Regions from separate parts of the Acidovorax sp. BLS4 genome, predicted to be linked through region 1. Evidence: riboswitches for the same ligand, from Rfam matches in the RefSeq annotation. Region 1 holds a riboswitch; the other holds the start of a gene.
The links. A riboswitch is a leader RNA that binds a small molecule or an ion and turns the genes downstream of it on or off. The one in region 1 is predicted to bind manganese.
Positions count from the first base shown of each region.

Region 2: linked by a shared signal. The riboswitch ahead of mntP (manganese efflux pump MntP) and the one ahead of R1Z03_RS11790 (TMEM165/GDT1 family protein) in region 1 are both predicted to bind manganese.

Region 1 is NZ_CP136797.1:2,527,311-2,532,323, reverse strand. It holds gene R1Z03_RS11805 (SDR family oxidoreductase) at 40-831, shown strand; gene R1Z03_RS11800 (RNA-binding protein) at 958-1,509, opposite strand; gene R1Z03_RS11795 (RNA-binding protein) at 1,760-2,152, opposite strand; yybP-ykoY riboswitch at 2,378-2,573, shown strand; gene R1Z03_RS11790 (TMEM165/GDT1 family protein) at 2,585-3,151, shown strand; gene R1Z03_RS11785 (homoserine O-acetyltransferase) at 3,312-4,511, shown strand; gene metW (methionine biosynthesis protein MetW) at 4,508-5,013, shown strand, end outside.
Region 2 is NZ_CP136797.1:2,865,760-2,870,772, forward strand. It holds gene lptE (LPS assembly lipoprotein LptE) at 1-70, shown strand, start outside; gene holA (DNA polymerase III subunit delta) at 171-1,223, shown strand; gene R1Z03_RS13305 (FAD-binding oxidoreductase) at 1,273-2,580, shown strand; gene R1Z03_RS13310 (hypothetical protein) at 2,627-2,929, opposite strand; gene mntP (manganese efflux pump MntP) at 2,955-3,521, opposite strand; yybP-ykoY riboswitch at 3,538-3,719, opposite strand; gene R1Z03_RS13320 (sulfatase-like hydrolase/transferase) at 3,833-5,013, shown strand, end outside.

The sequences.
Region 1 (5,013 bases):
GGACGGCGCACGATGCCTAACCACCCCTCAGGAGCCCCCATGCCTTCCAGCCCCCTGGTGTTCATCACCGGCGCATCCAGCGGCATCGGCCAGGCGCTCGCACTGCGCTTTCACCAGGCGGGGTACCGGCTTGCGCTGGTGGCCCGCCGCACGGCAGAGATGCAATCGTGGGCCAGCGCAAGCAACATCCCGGCAGATAGCTATCAAATTTATAGCGCCGATGTGGCGCAGCCCGACAGCATCGTGGCGGCGGGCCAGGACTGCATGGCCCGGCAAGGGGTGCCCGATGTCGTCATCGCCAACGCGGGCATCAGCGTGGGCATGGACACTGCCGTGCGCGAGGACATCGACGTGATGGCCCGCACCTTCGCCACCAACAACATCGGCATGGCGGCCACGTTCCAGCCGTTCGTGGATGCGATGGCCCAGCGCGGCAGCGGGGCGCTCGTGGGCATCGGCAGCGTCGCCGGCATCCGGGGCCTGCCCGGCCACGGCGCCTACTGCGGCAGCAAGGCGGCGGTCATCAGCTACTGCGAAAGCCTGCGGGGCGAATTGCGTTCGTCGGGGGTGCGGGTGGTCACGCTGTGCCCGGGGTACATCGACACCCCGCTCACCCGGCAGAACCGCTACGCCATGCCCTTCTTGATGCAGCCCGGGGACTTTGCCGACCGCGCGTTCGCCGCGATCCGCGCGGGCGCGAGCTACCGCGTCATTCCCTGGCAGATGGGCGTGGTGGCCAAGCTGCTGCGTGTGCTGCCGAACGGGCTTTTCGACCGCCTGCTGTCGGGCCGCCCGAGAAAGCACCGGCAAAAAAGCGGGGCTCCGCACTGACCGGGCACGGGGCCCGCCTCAGGGTTCCAGCCGGCGGCGCCCACAAAAAAGGCCCCTGACAAGGGGCCTTTTTTGTGGGCGCGAGAAGCCTTCACGGATGGGAACGGCCCTCGCTGCGGGAGAGGATCAGTAGCCGCCGTTGCCACCACCACCGTAGCCGCCACCGCCACCACCGCTGCGGCCACCGCCGCCGCCATTGCGCGAACCGGAACCATAGGGGCTGCGGAAACCGCCATCGCCGCGACCGCCGCCGCCGCCATAACCACCGCCGCCGCCTTCGCCACGGCCACCACCACCGTAGCCACCGCCGCCGCCATCACCGCGGCCGCCACCGTAGCCACCGCCACCGCTGCGACCACCACCGCCGCCGCCGTATCCACCGCCGCCACCACCACCGCCGCCAAAACCGCCGCTGCGGGGGGGACGGGGTTCCATGGGTCGCGCCTCGTTCACCACGATGCTGCGGCCGCCCAGGGGCTGGCCGTTCATGCCCTGGATGGCGGCTTGCGCTTCAGGGTCGCTGCCCATCTCGACGAAGCCAAAGCCCTTGGAGCGGCCCGTGTCGCGCTCCATCATGACTTTGGCGCTGATCACGGCTCCGAATTGGCCGAAGGCCTGCTCCAGGTCACTGTCACGCACCGAGTACGGCAAATTGCCGACGTACAGTTTGTTGCCCATCACGGGACTCCTCAAAAACACATTGATAAAGCGATGGAGTCCCGAAAACGCAGCCAGTGAATCACAAAGATGTCCCATGCGCGAAACTGACGGATCCCCGCAAACGTCGACGCGAAAAATATCTCGCCGATGCATTATGGGCCATAAATTCCGCAAAAAAGCAAGGTGCCGGACACGGGCCAAACGCGCTGGCTCAGCCATGAAAAAAGGGCCCCGAAGGACCCTTTTTTGAAATGCTGTCAGCGTGAGCTTAGTAGCTGCTGCGGCCACCGCCGTAGCCACCACCGCCACCACCGCCGCCGAAACCACCGCTGCGGCCGCCACCACCGCCGTAGCCGCCGCCACCGCCATTGCCGCCACCGAAGCCGCCGCCACCGCTGCGGGGGGGACGGGGTTCCATCGGACGGGCTTCGTTGACCACGAGGTCACGGCCGCCGAAGTTTTGGCCATGCGCGCCTTGGATGGCGGCTTGCGCTTCGGCATCGTTGCTCATTTCGACGAAGCCGAAACCCTTGGAGCGGCCGGTGTCACGTTCCATCATGACCTTGGCGCTCACCACGGTGCCGTACTGGCTGAACGTTTGTTGCAGGTCGTCGTCGCGGAAAGAATAGGGCAGGTTGCCCACGTAGAGTTTGTTGCCCATGAAGGACTCCTAAAAAAACAAGAAAACGCGATGGAGCCCGACGCAATCAACAAACCTGTGACGACTTCAAAGACGCGAAACCGACCAATCACCGCTACTTGCGTTCCTGCTTGGCAGAAAGGCAAGGCCCATTATTAACCATCTATTCGGGGTCCAAGCACGAAAATTGGCGCGCCTGCAACGTTTTCGTTGGGTATTTACCCGAAGGCTGGAAGCGCATCGTTACAATCGGCCCGTCTTTGGGGAGTAGCCCGCCCGGCGCACAGACCGCACGGGGGCATGCATCAACAAACTCGGGCCTGCGCGGCCTGTGGTGCATGCGGTTCCATCGGAACTGGGCGAGACCATTGACTGCACACCGATCCCAAAGGCCGGCGTCGGGGTGCAGTCAATGCTCTGCGACCTGTCCGGCCGGACAACTCCCTGCCCCCAATGGAAGCCTTTTTCGTTTCGACCGCCATCGTCGCCCTCGCGGAGATGGGCGACAAGACCCAACTCCTTTCCCTCGTTCTCGCGGCGCGTTTTCGCAAGCCCTGGCCGATCGTGCTCGGCATCCTGGTCGCCACGCTGGCCAACCACGCGCTGGCCGGCGCCGTGGGCGCCTGGGTGACGACCGTCGTGGGCCCGCAGGTGCTGCGCTGGGGTCTCGGGCTGTCGTTCATCGCGATGGCGGTGTGGATGCTCATCCCCGACCGGCTGGACGACGACGCATCGGGCGGCGCGCCGCGCTTTGGCGTGTTCGGCACCACGCTGATCGCGTTCTTCCTGGCCGAGATGGGCGACAAGACCCAGGTCGCCACGGTGATGCTGGCCGCGCGCTACAGCGCCTACTGGTGGGTGGTGGCCGGCACGACCCTGGGCATGATGCTGGCCAACGCGCCCGTGGTCTGGCTGGGCGAGCGCATCACGCGGCGGGTGCCGATCCGCGCGGTGCACATGGTGTCGGCGGTGATCTTCCTCGCGCTGGGGCTGATCGCGCTTTTCGCACCCGCGGCCTGAACGCGCACGGGCCCATGGCCGGCGGGCCCGGGCTTTGGTATAGTGCCCCTCGCGCCGATTTGCATAGCTTGCGGGCGCTTTATAAATACCGCTAAAGACCCGTCCGCCAAGTGACAGACACACCGACCCGGCCTCGTTTTTAGCGACGCCGGGTTTTTTCATGTCCTTCATTGCCACGCCCCAGTCCCTGCATTTCGCCGACGCGCTGCCGCTGCAGGGCGGCGGCGCCATCCGCGACTACACCCTTGCCTTCGAGACCTACGGCACGCTCAACGCCGACCGCTCCAACGCGGTGCTGGTGTGCCATGCGCTGAACGCCTCGCACCACGTGGCGGGCGTGTACGAGGGCCAGCCCAGGAGCGAAGGCTGGTGGAACAACATGATCGGCCCCGGCAAGCCGGTGGACACGAACCGCTTCTTCGTGATCGGCATCAACAACCTGGGCTCGTGCTTCGGCTCGACCGGCCCGATGGACACGCACCCGGACACCGGCGAGGTGTACGGCGCCGACTTCCCCGTGGTCACGGTGGAGGACTGGGTGAACGCGCAGGCCCGCCTGCTGGACCGCATCGGCGTGCAGCAGCTCGCGGCGGTGCTGGGCGGCAGCCTGGGCGGCATGCAGGCGCTGTCGTGGACGCTGCAGTACCCCGAGCGCGTGCGCCATGCGGTGGTGGTGGCCAGCGCCCCCAATCTCACGGCGGAGAACATCGCCTTCAACGAGGTGGCGCGCCGGGCCATCGTGACCGACCCGGATTTCCACGGCGGGCACTTCTACCGGCACGGGGCGATCCCGCAGCGCGGCCTGCGCATCGCGCGGATGATCGGCCACATCACGTACCTGTCGGACGACGTGATGAACGAGAAATTCGGCCGCCAGCTGCGCCAGACGGTGATGGAGGAGACGCTGCCGGCAGGCACCGCCGGCGGTGCGCCGGCCGCCCCAGGCACGCCCGGCGCGGGGCCGGGCTACCGCTACAGCACGCAGGACATCGAGTTCCAGATCGAGAGCTACCTGCGCTACCAGGGCGACAAGTTCAGCGAGTATTTCGACGCCAACACCTACCTGCTGATCACCCGCGCGCTCGATTACTTCGACCCCGCGCTCGCCTACGGCGGCAACCTCACGCTGGCGCTGGCGCGCGCGACGGCCCGGTTCCTGCTGGTGAGCTTCACCACCGACTGGCGCTTTTCGCCCGCGCGCAGCCGCGAGATCGTGAAGGCGCTGCTCGACAACCGCCGCGACGTGAGCTACGCCGAGATCGACGCACCGCACGGCCACGACGCCTTCCTGCTCGACGATGCGCGCTACATGGGCGTCGTCGGCTCGTATTTCGACAGCATCGCCAAGGAGTTCGCATGACCGAGAAAGCCACCATGCATGCGATTTCCCGGCTGGTGCCGCACGGCGCGCGGGTGCTGGACCTGGGCTGCGGCGACGGCGCGATGCTGTCGTACCTGCAGCGCGAGCGCGGCTGCACGGGCTACGGCATCGAGATCGACGACGCCAACGTGCTCGCCTGCGTGCGCCGCGGGGTGAACGTGGTGCAGCTCAACCTGGAGGAGGGGCTGGCGATGTTCGGCGACAACTCGTTCGACCTGGTGCTGCAGATCGACACGCTGCAGCACCTGCGCAACACCGAGGTGATGCTGCGCGAGACGGCCCGCGTGGGCCGCGCGGGCGTGGTGGCGTTTCCCAATTTCGCCCACTGGCCCAACCGGCTGTCGGTGCTGCGCGGGCGCATGCCCGTCACGCGCCGGCTGCCCTACCAGTGGTACGACACGCCCAATATCCGCGTGGGCACGTTCAAGGATTTCGAGGTGCTGGCGCACAAGAACGCCCTGCGCGTGATCGACGCGTTCGG
Region 2 (5,013 bases), 340 kb from region 1:
GTACCGCAACATGCAGACCGACCTCGTGCAGCAGCTGCTGCGCCGGCTCGCCGCGGCGCGCCCGGTTTGATGGTCGGCCCCCTGATTGCTATTGATTTGATAGCTGCAACCGCATGTTTTTCTAGGGCGTGCGGCCTGTTTCATTCAAAGATCCTGCCCAGGCCGCTCCCATGCAAGTCGCTCTGAACCAGCTCGCCGCGCACCTGCAAAAGGGCGTGCGGTCGCTCTACACCCTGCATGGCGACGAACCGCTCCTGCAGCAGGAGGCGGCCGACGCCATCCGCGCGGCGGCGCGGGCCCAGGGCTACACCGAGCGCAGCAGCCACACCGTGGCCGGCGCGCACTTCGACTGGAGCGCCGTGCTGGCGGCCGGCGGCTCGCTCTCCCTCTTTGCCGACAAGCAGATCGTGGAGATCCGCATTCCCTCGGGCAAGCCCGGCAAGGACGGCGGCGCCGCGCTGCAGCAGATCGCCGAGGCCGCGCAGGGCAACGACAGCACGCTCACCCTGGTGATGCTGCCGCGCCTGGACAAGGCCACCCGCACCGGGGGCTGGTTCAGCGCGCTGGACGGCAGAGGCATCTCGGTGCAGATCGACCCGGTGGAGCGCGCCGCGCTGCCGCAGTGGATCGCCCAGCGCCTGTCGCTGCAGGGCCAGCGCGTGGCCGGCGGCGACGAGGGCCAGCGCACGCTGCAGTTCTTCGCCGACCGCGTGGAAGGCAACCTGCTTGCCGCGCACCAGGAGATCGCCAAGCTCGCGCTGCTGCACCCGCCCGGCGAGCTGTCGTGGGCGCAGGTCGAGGCGGCGGTGCTCAACGTGGCGCGCTACGACGTGTTCAAGCTCTCCGAGGCGGTGCTCTCGGGCCAGGTGGCCCGGGTGCAGCGCATGCTCGATGGCCTGCAGGCCGAGGGCGAGGCCGAAGTGCTGGTGCACTGGGCGCTGGCCGAGGACATCCGCGCCTTGAAGCGCGTGAAGGACGCGCTCAACGCCGGCAAGCCCCTGCCCATCGCCCTGCGCGAAAACCGCATCTGGGGCCCCAAGGAGCGCCTGTTCGAGCGCATCGCGCCGCGCTTTTCCGACGCCGCTGCGGCCCGGCTGCTGCAGTCCGCGCACACGGTGGACGGCATCGTCAAGGGCCTCAAGGCGCCCGACTGGCCCGCCGATGGCTGGCAGGCGCTGCAGCGGCTGGCGCTGCAGCTGTGCAAGGCCTGCGGGGCGCGCTGAGCGCCCGCAGCGCCTTTCGATCGCCTTGCCGACACCGCGTCCCACTCCCTTGCGCCTGCCGGTCGACGATGCCACCAACGGCTGGTCGGCCATCCTGCCGGCGCGCGCGCCGCGTCCGGCGCTGCAGGGCCCCGTGCGGGCCGACTGGCTGGTGCTGGGCGCCGGGTGCGCGGGCCTGGCCGCGGCGCGCCGCCTGGCCGAGCTGCGCCCGCACGCGCACGTGGTGCTGGTCGATGCGGGCATGGTGGGCGACAACGCCTCGGGCCGCAACTCCGGCTTCGCCATCGACGTGCCGCACAACGTGGGCAGTTCGCTCGAAGAGCTGCGCCAGGCCGCGCACTACCAGCGCCTGCTGGCCGCGGGCATGGCCGACCTGCAGCGGCACATCGCCGCGCACGCCATCGACTGCCAGTGGCGCCGCGCGGGCAAGTACCACTGTGCCGTGTCGCCCGCGGCCGGGCGCACGCTGGACCACCATGCCCAGGAGCTGCGCGCGCTGGGCGAGCCGCACGAACGGCTGGACCGCGATGCGCTCGCCGCGCGCCTGGGCACGCGCTACTTCGCCGCCGGGCTGTACACGCCGGGCACGGTGCTGCTCAACCCGGCCGCGCTGTGCCGGGGCCTGGCCGATGCGCTGCCCGCCCAGGTCGCGCTGTACGAGAACACGCCCGTGCACGCGCTGGACATCGCCCCGCACGCGGTGGTGGCCCACACCACGCAGGGACGCATCGAGGCGCCGCAGCTCATCGTGGCCAGCAACGCCTTTGCGCAGCAGCTCGGCCTGTTCCAGGGCGAGACCTTTCCGCTGGCCACCTTCGGCTCGCTGAGCGCGCCGCTCACGCCCGCGCAGCGCGAGCGCCTGGGCGCACCGCAGGGCTGGGGCGTGACGCCGGTGAACGCCGTGGCCGGCGCCACGCTGCGCTACACCGACGACCACCGCCTGCTGGTGCGCCAGGGCTTCGAATACGCGCCGCGCTTTCGCGTGGCCGCCACCGTGCGCGAGCGCGTGCGGCGCGCGCACCGGGCCGTGTTCGATGCGCGGTTTCCGCAGCTGGCCGACGTGCCGCTCGCGCATTTCTGGGAAGGCGCCATCGCCATCACGCGCAACGGCGCGCCGCGCTGGGGGCGCTTTGCTTCCAACGTGCACGGCGTGGCGGGCTGCAACGGCGTGGGCATCGTCAAGCACACGGTGCTGGGCGCGCTCGCGGCCGATCTGGCGCTGGGCCAGGACCATCCGCTGATCGCCGACGCCCTGGCGCTGGGCACCCCTGCGCGCATGCCGCCCGCGCCGTTCCTGGGCCTGGGCGTGCGCGCCTACATCGCCCGGGAGAAGTGGGCGGGCCGCGCCGAGCGGTGACCGGGCAGTGGATGGGGCAGTGGACGGGGCGCGATGGCCGGCCCGGTCAGCCCGCCTGGCGCAGCGCGTCCCCGGCCTTGTCCACCCACTGCTGGAGGCTGTCCAGCAGGTCCTTCTGGCTGAACGAGCAGCTTTCCTCGGAAAACAGCGCGCTCGATTCGAGGCGGTCGAGCAGGCCGTGCAGCACCTCGGCATAGCGCGGGGGCAGGGCGGCCAGCAGCGCGTCCTGCGCGCGGGCCGTGGCGCTCAGCTCGGTGGCGCTGCCGCCCGGGGCGCGGCAGCGGGCCAGGGCGGAGTCCAGCGTGGCCAGTTGCACGAGGGCGGTGGTGGTGTCGGAAAAACGGGTCATGCGGCAAGGGTAGCGCGGGCCGGGATCAGAACGTGGTCAGGTGCTCGTAGAGAATCACCGAGCCGATGCCGATCAGCAGCACGCCGCCCACGGCCTCGGCCCAGCGGCCCGCGATGTTTCCCAGCACCCGGCCGACCATCACGCCGATCGTGACCATGGCAAAGGTCGCCAGGCCGATCGCGGCCGCCACGGGCAGGATGCCCACGTCGAGGAACGCCAGCCCCACGCCCACGGCCATCGCATCGATGCTGGTGGCAAAGCCGGTCACGGCCAGCAGCCAGAAGCCGTGGCGGGCAGGTTTTTCGGTTTCGGCATCGGGCGCCTGGAACGCCGCGTACACCATGCGCAGGCCGAGGATGGTCAGCAGCGTGAAAGCGATCCAGTGGTCCCACTCCTTCACGTAGCCCGAGGCGGCGTAGCCCAGTGCCCACCCGGCGATCGGGGTGAGGGCCTCGATGACGCCGAAGATGGCGCCGGTGCGCAGGGCTTCGGACCAGCGGGGTTTCTGCAGGGTGCTGCCCTTGCCGACGGCGGCGGCGAAGGCGTCGGTGGACATGGCCAGCGCGAGCAAGGCGGTGGAGGCGAAATTCATGGTGGGGACGTCGTTGTACGGCCGGGCGAGCGCAAAGGCACGCCCCCGCTGCCCGACCTTTCGTCGCGGTGGCATGCCGATGGTCTCGCCAACCGCAACGGTTGCCGGCGCCACGGCATGCAGCATGCCGAGTGTGTTGACGCAGGCGCCTTCGTACAACGCTCGAAAGACATGGCACGAAAGCCGGCTACTCCCCAAGGGAGCGCGGATTATAGAAGCCCCTGCCGGCCTGGGGCCGTGCCGGCCCTGGCGCGTGCGGGGGCTTGGCCCGCTGTCAGAATCCGCGCCACCCGACGTGCCGGATCCCGAACGTGCCAGACCCCTCCTCCTTTTCAGCGGCCCCGCCGCCCGCGCCGCGGCAGGCGCTGCGCGCCCTGGGCCTGGCCACCGCCACGGTGCTGGCGCTGGTGGCCCTCGGGCACGATGGCCGCCGCGTGGCGCAATTGATGGCGCTGGCCCTGCCCGCCCTGCTGTGGCTGGCCTGGCCGGTGCGCAGCGACGCCGTGCACCGGCTGCGCACCGCCGCCGTGTGGCTGTGGGCCATGGCCTTCGCGCTCGACGGCGTGGCACGCGCGTATCTGCTGGACGCCTACCAGGCCGCGCCCGACAGCACGCTGGTGCTCGGCGCGGCCGCCAACACCACCGGCCGCGAGAGCGCCGAATACCTGTCGATGCACTGGCGCTCGGTGGCCGTGTGGTCGGCGGCGCTGGTGGTCGCCGCGTGGCTGGTGGGCCGCAGCGCGCGCCGGGGCCTGCGCACCGCCGTGCGCTGGCCGCGAAGCCTGGTGGCGCTGCTGTGCGCACTGCTGGCGCTCAGCGCCCTGGGCTACGCCAGCAAGCCGTGGCGCCGGCTGCACCCGGTCGCCTACTGGATGCACTGGAACGCGGCGGTCCACGGCCTGCGCAGCGGCTGGGCCGACCAGGAGCGCCAGCGCAGCGCCCTGCTGGAGCGGGCGCGGCAGGCGGCGCCCGCGGTCACGCGCCCCGGCCCGTCCACCGTGGTGCTGGTGGTGACCGACAGCATCAACCGCGACAACCTGGGCCTGTACGGCTACGCGCGCTCCACCACGCCGCGCCTGGAGGCGCAGCAGCGCGTGCTGGGCGGGGAGATGGCCGTGCTGCGCCATGCGTGGTCGGTCGATGCCAGCACGCTGCCGGCACTGGCCAACATCTTCGGCTTCGGGCAGCCGGGCCGGGCCGACGGGCAGCACGTGCTGGCGCTGGCCCGCGCCGCGGGCTACAAGGTCTGGTGGATGAGCAACCACGACGATGTGGCGATCGAGCAGCAGCATGCGCGCCTGGCCGACGTGGTGGACATGGTCAACCGCACGCCGGGCCGCGCGGGCGCCTCGCTGGACGGCGAGCTGCTGGACTGCGTGCAGGAGGCGCTGGACGACCCCGCCGAGCGCAAGCTGATCGTGGTGCACCTGATGGGCGCGCACCCGCATTACCGGCTGCGCTTTCCGAGCGGCGACAACCCGTTCGACGACCA